DNA from 3 places in the Exiguobacterium sp. GL_137 genome. Region 3 is predicted to be linked to each of the others. Evidence: riboswitches for the same ligand, from Rfam matches in the RefSeq annotation. Region 3 holds a riboswitch; each other region holds the start of a gene.

Region 1 (3,283 bases), 280 kb from region 3:
CAGGACGTTCAGCATGACGAGGAAAATCACGAAGGCGATCAGGGCACCGATGAAGCCGAATAGGGACGAACCGGTGACACCGAGTACGAGATATCCGACAGCCGACGTCACTGCACCAATCAAGGCATATGGCAACTGGGTCGTGACGTGATCAATATGATGCGAACCGGCACCGGTCGAACTGAGAATCGTCGTATCGGAAATCGGTGAACAATGGTCCCCGAAGACAGATCCGGCAAGAACAGCGGCAAGTGTTGGTAACAACAGACTTGGATCAACCGCCATGATCAAATCGGCTCCGATCGGTAACATGATTCCGAACGTCCCCCAACTCGTTCCGGTCGAGAATGCCATGATACTGGCAATCAAGAATAGAAGGAACGGCAGATAAGAAGCGGGAATCGATTTGCTGATGAAACTTGCGAGATAATCCCCGGTCTTCATGTCACCGATGACCGCGATGATCGTCCAGGCAAACAACAGAATAACGACAGCGGGCCACATCGATTTCATGCCCGCCCAGATACTGATGCGGTAATCACGTGCCGGAATTTTCCGACCGATCATCATCAGGAACGCAACGACTAAACTGATGATGACACCAGAAACAAGTGAGCGCGTCACGTCTGTTGCTTCAAAGGCGCCGATTAACGAAAAAGGCCGATCGTCAGCCGCAAGTGCCTGGGCACCTGTCCAAAGAAGGGCTGTGATGGTCGCAATGACTAACACGACGATTGGAACAACCAAGTCACGGACTTTACCGCCATCGTGTTCCTTGACTTCTTCTGCCATCCCCATTGGTGTCCCTTTGTTGGCGTCAAACAATTCACCTTGTAAGGCCCGCAACTCGTGCGTCCGCATCGGTCCAACGGCAATTCCCGTATAGGCGATGTAGAGTGTCAGTAACAAAGCGAAGATGGCGTAGAAGTTTAACGGCACAATCATCAGGAACGCACTGAACGCCGAGTAATCAGTGATTGAATGGGTCGTCAAGATTCCTGCGATAATCGAGATGATGAATGCACCCCAACTCGATAATGGACTGATGACACAGACCGGTGCAGCGGTGGAATCGATGATATACGCCAGTTTGGCGCGCGAGACACCGCGACGATCCGTTAACGGACGACTGACATTTCCGACGGCCAGACTGTTAAAGTAATCATCGATGAAAATCAAAATACCTAATCCGAAAGCGGCAAGCCTTGCACCACGTGCCGTCTTGACATGTGTCGTCGCCCATTCGCCGAAAGCACGGGCACCGCCGGATGTTTGTATCAGTGTAGACAAGACACCGAGTAACAGTAAGAAAACGAGTAATAAGACATTCCATTCATTTAACGCACCGTCTGCCCAAAACAGACTGAAGATGTTTTTTCCGAGATAAACAACGGTATCCACCGGATTGAAGCTGTGAAGCAGTAAGGCACCAATCAAAATGCCGACACCAAGTGAAATGACGACTTTTCGTGTGACAATTGCTAAAACGATGGCAACGATTGCCGGGACAAGCGCAACGATAGAATCTGAATAGTTGACCATTGTTGTGGTTCCTCCTCCTTTTTTAGAAGATGAGACCCGTTGCACAGAAAAAAGCAAGGGCACCGGCAACAAAGCCGACACCCTTGCTGGATGCGTCTTTCTTAGCCGAATTGGAGCGCTCCATACAACATGCGTATGGCAATCGAACGGGTCTTTCCCGATTCGACCAGCATGGTCACGTCTGACACGTGACGATACTTCGGCGGCATCACCTTTCTTTGATCGTCTTCGTTGTCATCCTCAGACCAAATACTCATCAACACCGCGCCTCTACCTCATCGATAGAATAGTCATATTCTTTTTATAGGAAAATCTTATCCTATTTCTTTTAAAAAATTAAGGCTGTTTGTTAAGTATCGAAGTAGGAAGTTAACTGCTTCATCAAATAGTCTTTATTTTCTTCAAACTGTCGCTTCCGGTGTCCATTTGCACCAGAAGGATGCGGGAAACCAAATAATACAGTATGTTTTTTAATTCGTCCCTGATGAAGCAATGTCCGGACAGTTGACTCGACGACACGTCCGAACGGGACCAAAATGACAGGGTGGGGTAACTGATTCAATTCCGCTGCGAAGTGCTCATACGCGTAATGTTGCAGCAACGGTGTTCGGTCAATCTTTGGTTGATGTCCCGTATAATTTTTGTCCCGGTAAAAAACAGGATGTCTCAGAATCGAAGTCGTGTGCAACAGATTCTGATTTGCATGAAATAAGGTGGCTGTTGAAGGAATATTCAGCAGACGATTTAATTCGAGTTCATCTAACATTATTGTCAAATTACGCCGCATGGGACCGGCGAAACTGGCACTGTATTTGACGATTTTCGATGCTTCTTCGATTGTTGCACCATGGTGGAAGGCATCAGCCGCTTCTTCATAAGCAATGCGCATTTGTTCAAATCCTGGTGTGATGCCAATGAAGACTATTTTGGCAGAGCGATTGATATATTCTCCGATTGGTGAGTAGTAAACGGATAATTCCTGTTCCTGTTGTAATAGGAAACCGTCTGTGAACAAGTCCTGGCGCGTCAAGGACCGATCAATCGGTAAGGCGCGGATGGCCTGTTCAAAAATCGATAATGAATTCAGCATGATAAGTCCTCTCTCTTTCTGTATTGGACCTATGATAACAAATAATGGTATTACATACAATTTAAACCCATATCAATATAGTGAGGGGTCTCTTAAGAATAAAAAAACCTTGCGACCAAATTGGAGGCAAGGCGGTTCTGACATGAATTATAAAGAAGTTCGTTCTTTGACAGAAGCCACTTCATACGTGATGATTTCACTTCCAAGCATTGGAGATTCTTCTTGTTTGCCGTCTGACGGTGCCGGACGCTTATGTGACTCTTTAAAATCATCACTGTTCCGCCATACTTCAAAATCCTTCATGTCTTCCCAGTACATGTTGACGTTCATTTCATCGTGTTCTTCGAGACCTTGTGTCAGTAAAACTTCGACACGAACAAATCCCTTCATCGAGTCAAGACCACTCGGACGGGTAAAGCGTGGTGCGAGTGCTGCTGCCATTCCTTTTTTGACTTTAATCCGATTCGTAACAACGATCATTGGATAGTCCCCCTTATAGAATGAAATGCTTACATCCATAGTATAGTACGATGAAACCAACAATGCTTGAAAGAAGGAATCAAATATGAATGAAAAAGAGTACGAAGAACGGCTACGCATCGAGACGATTGATATTCAGCATCTTTATAATGCATTCAGCCATTATAACCG
Region 2 (3,283 bases), 290 kb from region 3:
AAACAATATGCAGAAACGATTTACAACGGATTGTTCCATGCTCCGCTGACGAAAGGGCTCAAGGCCTTCTTGACGGCAACGCAACAGGACGTGACCGGCGAAGTCCGTGTCAAACTCTATAAAGGGAATGCAACCGTTACAGGACGTCAGTCAGCCGTTTCATTGTACGACGAGAAACTCGCGACCTACACAAAAGAAGATGCCTTTGATCACGAAGCAGCGAAAGGATTCATTAAATTGCATGGTCTTGCGATTGCGACACATGCCAGTGTCCATCGTCAGGAAGGCGTGAAAAAATGACGAAACTATGGGGCGGACGTTTTACGGAAAGTGCTTCCGCTCAAGCGGAAGCCTTCGGCGCATCGATTTCATTTGATCAGAAATTAGCCGCCGTTGATTTGCAAGGGAGTCTTGCGCATGCACAGATGTTGTATGAACAAGGGATTCTTGAGAAAACCGAGTGGCAACAAATTGAAGCCGGGCTGAAACAGTTACAAACGACACTCGATCAGCACGTCTACACGACGGTTGACGAAGATATCCACATGAATCTTGAACGGTTGCTGACGGAACAGATTGGTCCCGTTGCCGGGAAGCTGCACACGGCGCGCAGTCGAAACGATCAGGTCGCGACTGATTTGCATCTCTGGATGGAACAACATGTTCTCGAACTCCTGACCAGCATCCGTAATCTGCAATCCGTCATTACGGAACAAGCGGAGCAACATGTCGAGACGGTCATGCCGGGTTACACCCATCTGCAGCGGGCACAGCCGATTTCACTGGCACATCACTTGCTCGCTTACTTTTGGATGTTTGAACGGGATGCCGATCGGTTGACGGATAACTTAAAGCGGATCCGGATGTCGCCGCTCGGTGCAGGGGCACTGGCGGGAACGACTTTCCCGATTGACCGGTTCAAGTCAGCCGAGCTGCTTGGTTTTGAACAGGTCTATCCGAATAGCCTGGATGCGGTCTCGGACCGGGACTTCGTCATCGAGTATCTCGGTATCGCCTCAACAGTGATGATGCACTTGTCACGCTTTTGCGAAGAAATCATCATCTGGGCTTCACAGGAGTTTTCATTCATCGAATTATCCGACGCGTTTTCAACGGGATCGAGTATGATGCCACAGAAAAAAAATCCGGATTTCGCAGAACTGATTCGCGGTAAAACAGGACGTGTCTATGGTAACCTGATGGGCTTCCTGACGACGATGAAGGCTCTTCCGCTCGCTTACAATAAAGATATGCAAGAAGATAAAGAGGGTGTCTTTGATACCGCTGATACGGTGTTACAATCCGTTCAAATTTTTACAGGCATGATCGAATCCGCTACGTTTAAGACAGAAGCGCTCAAGAAGGCGACGATGCAAGACTTCTCGAATGCAACGGAACTGGCAGATTATCTGGTCACAAAAGGGATTCCGTTCCGGGAAGCGCATGAAATCGTCGGGAAAGCCGTCCTACATTGTGTGCAGAGCGGATGTTTCTTAAAAGATTTGACGCTGTCGACGTATCAGACGTTCCATCCGGTCATTGCGGAAGATGTATATCCGTTGCTCGATCCGGTTCAAGCCGTCGCACGACGGGGAAGTTACGGCGGGACCGGTTTTACAGCCGTCCGGGAACAACTCACATTAGCGAAGAAGTACCTTGAAAAATGATAAAATTCAAAAAAAGTTTGGCAAATCACTGGATTTAACAAAAAATGTTTGCTATAACTGTAACTAACAACCGACAGATAGAGGCGCGGATGACATCAGTAGCAACACTTACAAAGGCAAGCATGCCAAGTGATGTGAAAGGGGAAATCCGCCGAAGTGAACAGGAAAATGCTTTTTCCTGATTGCTGGTACAACGGTTAAGATCCGTTGTACTGCCGAAACCCACGTTTCGGAGCGCTATCTTACGTAAAAGAACGAATGACACTGTCATCGTTTGTCCGATCGTGATAACGACGGGCCGTAGGAACGCTCCTACCGGCCCGTCGTTTTTTTCTGTTTCGGGACAAAAGGAGATAGGATTGTGACAACTGTACTTAAATTTGGTGGTAGTTCGGTTGCGACTGTCGAACAGATTCAGTCAATTGCGAATTATTTGAAGAATCGGACGGATCAAGGGGAGAAATTAGTCGTCGTCGTATCAGCGATGGGGAAAATGACGGATTCATTGATTGCCCAAGCACAAGCGATTACCGACCGGCCGGAACGGCGCGAACTGGATCGTCTGCTTGCAATCGGAGAAGAACAGACGATTTCGTTACTCAGCATCGCGCTGAATTCACTCGGGACAAAAGCCTTGTCGCAAACGGGAGCCCAAGCCGGCATCAGTACGATGGGGCTGCATACGAAAAGTAAAATCAAACAAATCGACGGTGAACTGCTCCGGAAAAAACTTGAAACCTACGATGTGATCATCGTCGCCGGTTTCCAAGGGGTCAATGAACTGGGGGATGTCACGACACTCGGACGCGGCGGATCAGATACGACAGCCGTTGCCTTAGCAGCCGTCCTTGATAAACGTTGTGAGATCTATACGGATGTTGACGGTGTCTATACGGCAGATCCACGGATTCATGCTGCAGCGCAGCCGATTCCGCACATTTCATACGATGAGATGATGGAAATGAGTGCTCTTGGCTCAAAAGTCATGGAGATGCGCAGTGTCGAACTCGGTAAAAAATACGGCGTCCACATCTTCGTCGGAAAAACACTAGAATCGAAAAGAGGGACTTGGATTATGGAGGCAACGGAAACGATGGAACAGAAAGCAGTAACGAGTGTCAGTGTGACGAAAAACGTCCTGACGGTATCAATCAAACACGTTCCACAGACGAATTCAGCGGTCGCGGATATCTTTGAACTGTTGTCAGGTCGCCACGTCAACATTGATATGATCAGTCAGACGACGTTTGACAGTGACATCTTCCTTTCCTTCTCTTGTCCGTTAGACGAAGAAGAGTTTTTGGAAGAGGCCTTGCAGGATATCATCAATCGTTTCCCGACCGTCAAAGTCGATCGTCATAACCAACATGCCAAATTATCGGTCGTCGGAATCGGCATGCGGGACGCAACCGGCGTCGCTTCGAAATTATTTGCGATTTTCCGGGCCGAAAACATCACGTTTTATCAGGTTACAACATCAGAGATCAGCATCTCATATACGATTGCCCAAGCTGACATCGAACGGACCGTCGCAGCAATTGCTCAAGCATTCGACCTGTAAGGAGGAAATCATATGTATCATGTCGCAGTCATTGGCGCAACCGGCGCCGTTGGTC
Region 3 (3,283 bases):
ATGTAGCGCCGGACGATGGCAATCGTCAGGATGAACAGTGCGATGACGATTGTTGACAGGATGGCAGCATCGATTTGTGCGACAGGCGTCAGGGCAAAACGTGTTGCGATAATCATGGTGCCGGTGACGAGTGCACTAGGTAAGCCGCCGAACATCATGGCAATGACGATGGGGACAATTCGTAAATCAATCCGGGCGACATCGATTTGGATGCTGTTGAACATCAAGAGTACAGAAATCAATCCGGCGATGAAGCCTAACACGAGTCGGATGTTCAGATTCGTGTTCGGTGTAATCCGCGGGTGATTTCGAAAAGGTAGAAACAAAAGAGTGATCGTTGTAAACAGTAGACAAAAATTGATGATGAAATTATTCATGATGGACAACAAATCCTCCCAGCTCCTCGTAAACGCATTTCCAATAAGATAGTTCTAGTATACCCATTTTAATAACGGCAAGAAATGGAAAAATGTTTAGGGAAACATGGCAAGTCGACAAAAAAGACAAAGTACACAGTCAAGTGAACTTTGTCAGCGAAAAAAATAAATATTTTTTTAAAACAATTTTTAGGAAGAAACAGCCTCTTCATCCATCGTTAAAAGGATCTTATCGAAGACCTGGACCATCGCATGAAGCTCTTCTTCGGTGAGTGTACCAAAACGGTCTTGGAGATATTTCCGGCGGACGATTTCAAGTTCGTGGAAAGCGGCTTCACCTTCGGCCGTCAATGCTAAAACAATCGATCTTCTGTCGTCCGTCGAACGCGTCCGCGTAACGAATCCGGCTTTATACAGACGATCAGTCAAAGCCGTTACCTGACTTGTCGCAAGCTCAAACTGTTCTGCGAGTAGAGTCGGACGTTGGGGACCATTTTCGGACAGGCTGCGCAAAATGAAAAATTCACTCCGCGTCGCGGTTCCTTCAAACAGTCGGTTGAGTTCGCGGCGTAATGTCCGGAGAATGACCCGCATTTGTTCCTCTAATCGATAGGTCAGTTGATCACGTTCTTGTGGCATTCAAGCAACATCCTTTCTCTCGGTTAACTTCTATAATTTAGTGTACTAAAAATTACGGAATCTTACCACGGATAGCGGAAATTTCAAAAAAAGAATTGACAATTTGAAGACGTTTTGTGTAACATGACGAAGTAATAACGAAATTATAACTAACTTAATTAGTTCTCACTCAACCAGTGGGATGGAGGTTGCAGTTCTTATAAGTACAGTCACGGATGTCGTCAAGCGGCAGATGAGGTGACTGAAAAGGAAGAATTGCCGAAATCAATCATCGCTTTGAAGATGATCGATTGGGATTAGATCGAACAGGTCTAATACTGTCACAGGTCAGATCTGACTTGTGGGGAGCTATCTTTCACGACGGTAGAATGGGGCGCATCCTTTTTACTATGTTGCGTTCTCATCTTCCTTCTGGAAGGTGAGGGCGCTTTTTGTTTTTTTTCGATTCAAAAAGTGTCCTCTCAAAAATTTAAAAAAGAGAGAAGCGAATAAGATGAATACTTTACAACCCCAAAGAAAACTCGATTCAACTGAAGAAGGATTAAAACGCGGTCTGCAAGCCCGTCACATGTCGATGATTGCGATTGGCGGAGCCATCGGAACCGGTTTATTCATTGCCTCCGGTGCGTCCGTTGCAGCTGCCGGTCCGGGCGGTGCCCTGTTATCGTATGCGGTCGTCGGATTGATGGTGTACTTTTTAATGACGAGCCTTGGTGAGATGGCCGCTTACATGCCGGTCGCCGGTTCCTTCTCGACCTACGGTGCGAAGTTCGTTGATCCATCGTTTGGTTTTGCACTCGGTTGGAACTACTGGTACAACTGGGCAGTCACGATTGCCGTTGAACTCGTTGCGGCCCAAATCGTCATGACATACTGGTTCCCGGATGTTCCAGGTTTTTATTTCAGTGCCATCTTCTTGTTACTGATGATTGGTTTAAATTACTTCTCCGTTAAAGGATTCGGTGAAGCCGAATACTGGTTCGCGATGATCAAGGTCGTCACAGTCATCATCTTCTTGATTGTCGGAGTCGCGATGATTTTTGGTGTCTTCACATCAGAAGCGCCGGTCGGCTTTAAAAACTTTGCATTAGGTGATGCACCGTTCGTCGGAGGCATTCCAGCCGTTATCGGTATCATCTTGGTCGCCGGTTTCAGCTTCCAGGGAACCGAACTTGTCGGAATCGCGGCAGGCGAATCCGAAGATCCGGAAAAAAACGTCCCGAAAGCTGTTAAACAAGTCTTTTGGCGGATTCTTCTCTTTTATGTATTTGCGATTTTTGTCATCGGCATGTTGATTCCGTATACAAGTCCGAACCTGGTTTCAAACGATATTACCGATGTAGCAGTCAGTCCGTTCACACTTGTTTTTGAAAAAGCCGGTCTCGCGTTCTCGGCAGCATTGATGAACGCCGTCATCCTGACGTCTGTTTTATCAGCCGGGAACTCCGGGATGTACGCATCGACACGGATGCTGTACACATTGGCACGCCAAGGTGACGCGCCGAAAATGTTCGCACAAGTCTCGAAAAACGGTGTTCCCCGTAATGCCTTGCTCGCAACTGGGGCAATCGGCGCACTTTGCTTCCTGACATCGATGTTTGGCGGACAGGTCTACCTCTGGTTGTTGAATGCTTCCGGGATGACCGGTTTCATCGCATGGCTCGGTATCGCGATCAGCCATTACCGTTTCCGTAAAGGATTCCTTGCGCAAGGTCATTCACTCAGTGACTTGCCGTACGTTGCACCTGCTTTCCCGTTTGGACCGCTCTTTGCCTTCGGACTTTGTTTCCTTGTCATCGTCGGTCAAAACTATGCCGCATTCCTCGCGGATCAAATTGATTGGGTTGGAATCGCCGCGACATATGTCGGTATTCCGTTATTCCTTGCTTTCTGGTTAGGTCATAAATTTAAAAACCGGACATCGGTCGTTCCTTATTCAGAAATGGAATTCCCGAAACATCCGCGTTCGTAAGGTAAAAGTCGATTCCGTTTCAAACGGAGTCGGCTTTTTTTTGATGGATGTTGAAAAAGAAATAATCTAGAAAAGCATATCAAACAGTAAAAAATCGTATAAGATAAAAGAAAAATGGAGGCGACCTCAGTGAACTATTGGTATCACTTTAAACGGGCATTCATCCCGATTGCGATTTTGCTTGTGACGTTAGCCATCTATCAGATGCTGTACCGTATGAATAACATATGGTATTCACTCGGTGGATTGATTTTAGTATTTGCGGCGATTTATTTTGTCATGCGCCGTCTAAAAG

What was found. A riboswitch is a leader RNA that binds a small molecule or an ion and turns the genes downstream of it on or off. The one in region 3 is predicted to bind lysine.
Region 1: it holds a riboswitch for lysine, as region 3 does, so the genes downstream of both, AC3IRK_RS15360 (Na+/H+ antiporter NhaC family protein) here and AC3IRK_RS01220 (amino acid permease) in region 3, are expected to answer to the same signal.
Region 2: it holds a riboswitch for lysine, as region 3 does, so the genes downstream of both, AC3IRK_RS02630 (aspartate kinase) here and AC3IRK_RS01220 (amino acid permease) in region 3, are expected to answer to the same signal.

What each region holds. Positions count from the first base shown of each region.
Region 1 is NZ_CM174406.1:2,952,089-2,955,371, reverse strand. It holds gene AC3IRK_RS15360 (Na+/H+ antiporter NhaC family protein) at 1-1,542, opposite strand, end outside; lysine riboswitch at 1,648-1,823, opposite strand; gene AC3IRK_RS15355 (uracil-DNA glycosylase family protein) at 1,892-2,632, opposite strand; gene AC3IRK_RS15350 (heme oxygenase) at 2,780-3,112, opposite strand; gene AC3IRK_RS15345 (methyltransferase) at 3,198-3,283, shown strand, end outside.
Region 2 is NZ_CM174406.1:498,160-501,442, forward strand. It holds gene AC3IRK_RS02620 (argininosuccinate synthase) at 1-300, shown strand, start outside; gene argH (argininosuccinate lyase) at 297-1,667, shown strand; lysine riboswitch at 1,738-1,915, shown strand; gene AC3IRK_RS02630 (aspartate kinase) at 2,029-3,228, shown strand; gene AC3IRK_RS02635 (aspartate-semialdehyde dehydrogenase) at 3,241-3,283, shown strand, end outside.
Region 3 is NZ_CM174406.1:205,405-208,687, forward strand. It holds gene AC3IRK_RS01210 (GGDEF domain-containing protein) at 1-377, opposite strand, end outside; gene AC3IRK_RS01215 (MarR family winged helix-turn-helix transcriptional regulator) at 567-1,016, opposite strand; lysine riboswitch at 1,191-1,375, shown strand; gene AC3IRK_RS01220 (amino acid permease) at 1,510-2,988, shown strand; gene AC3IRK_RS01225 (hypothetical protein) at 3,118-3,283, shown strand, end outside.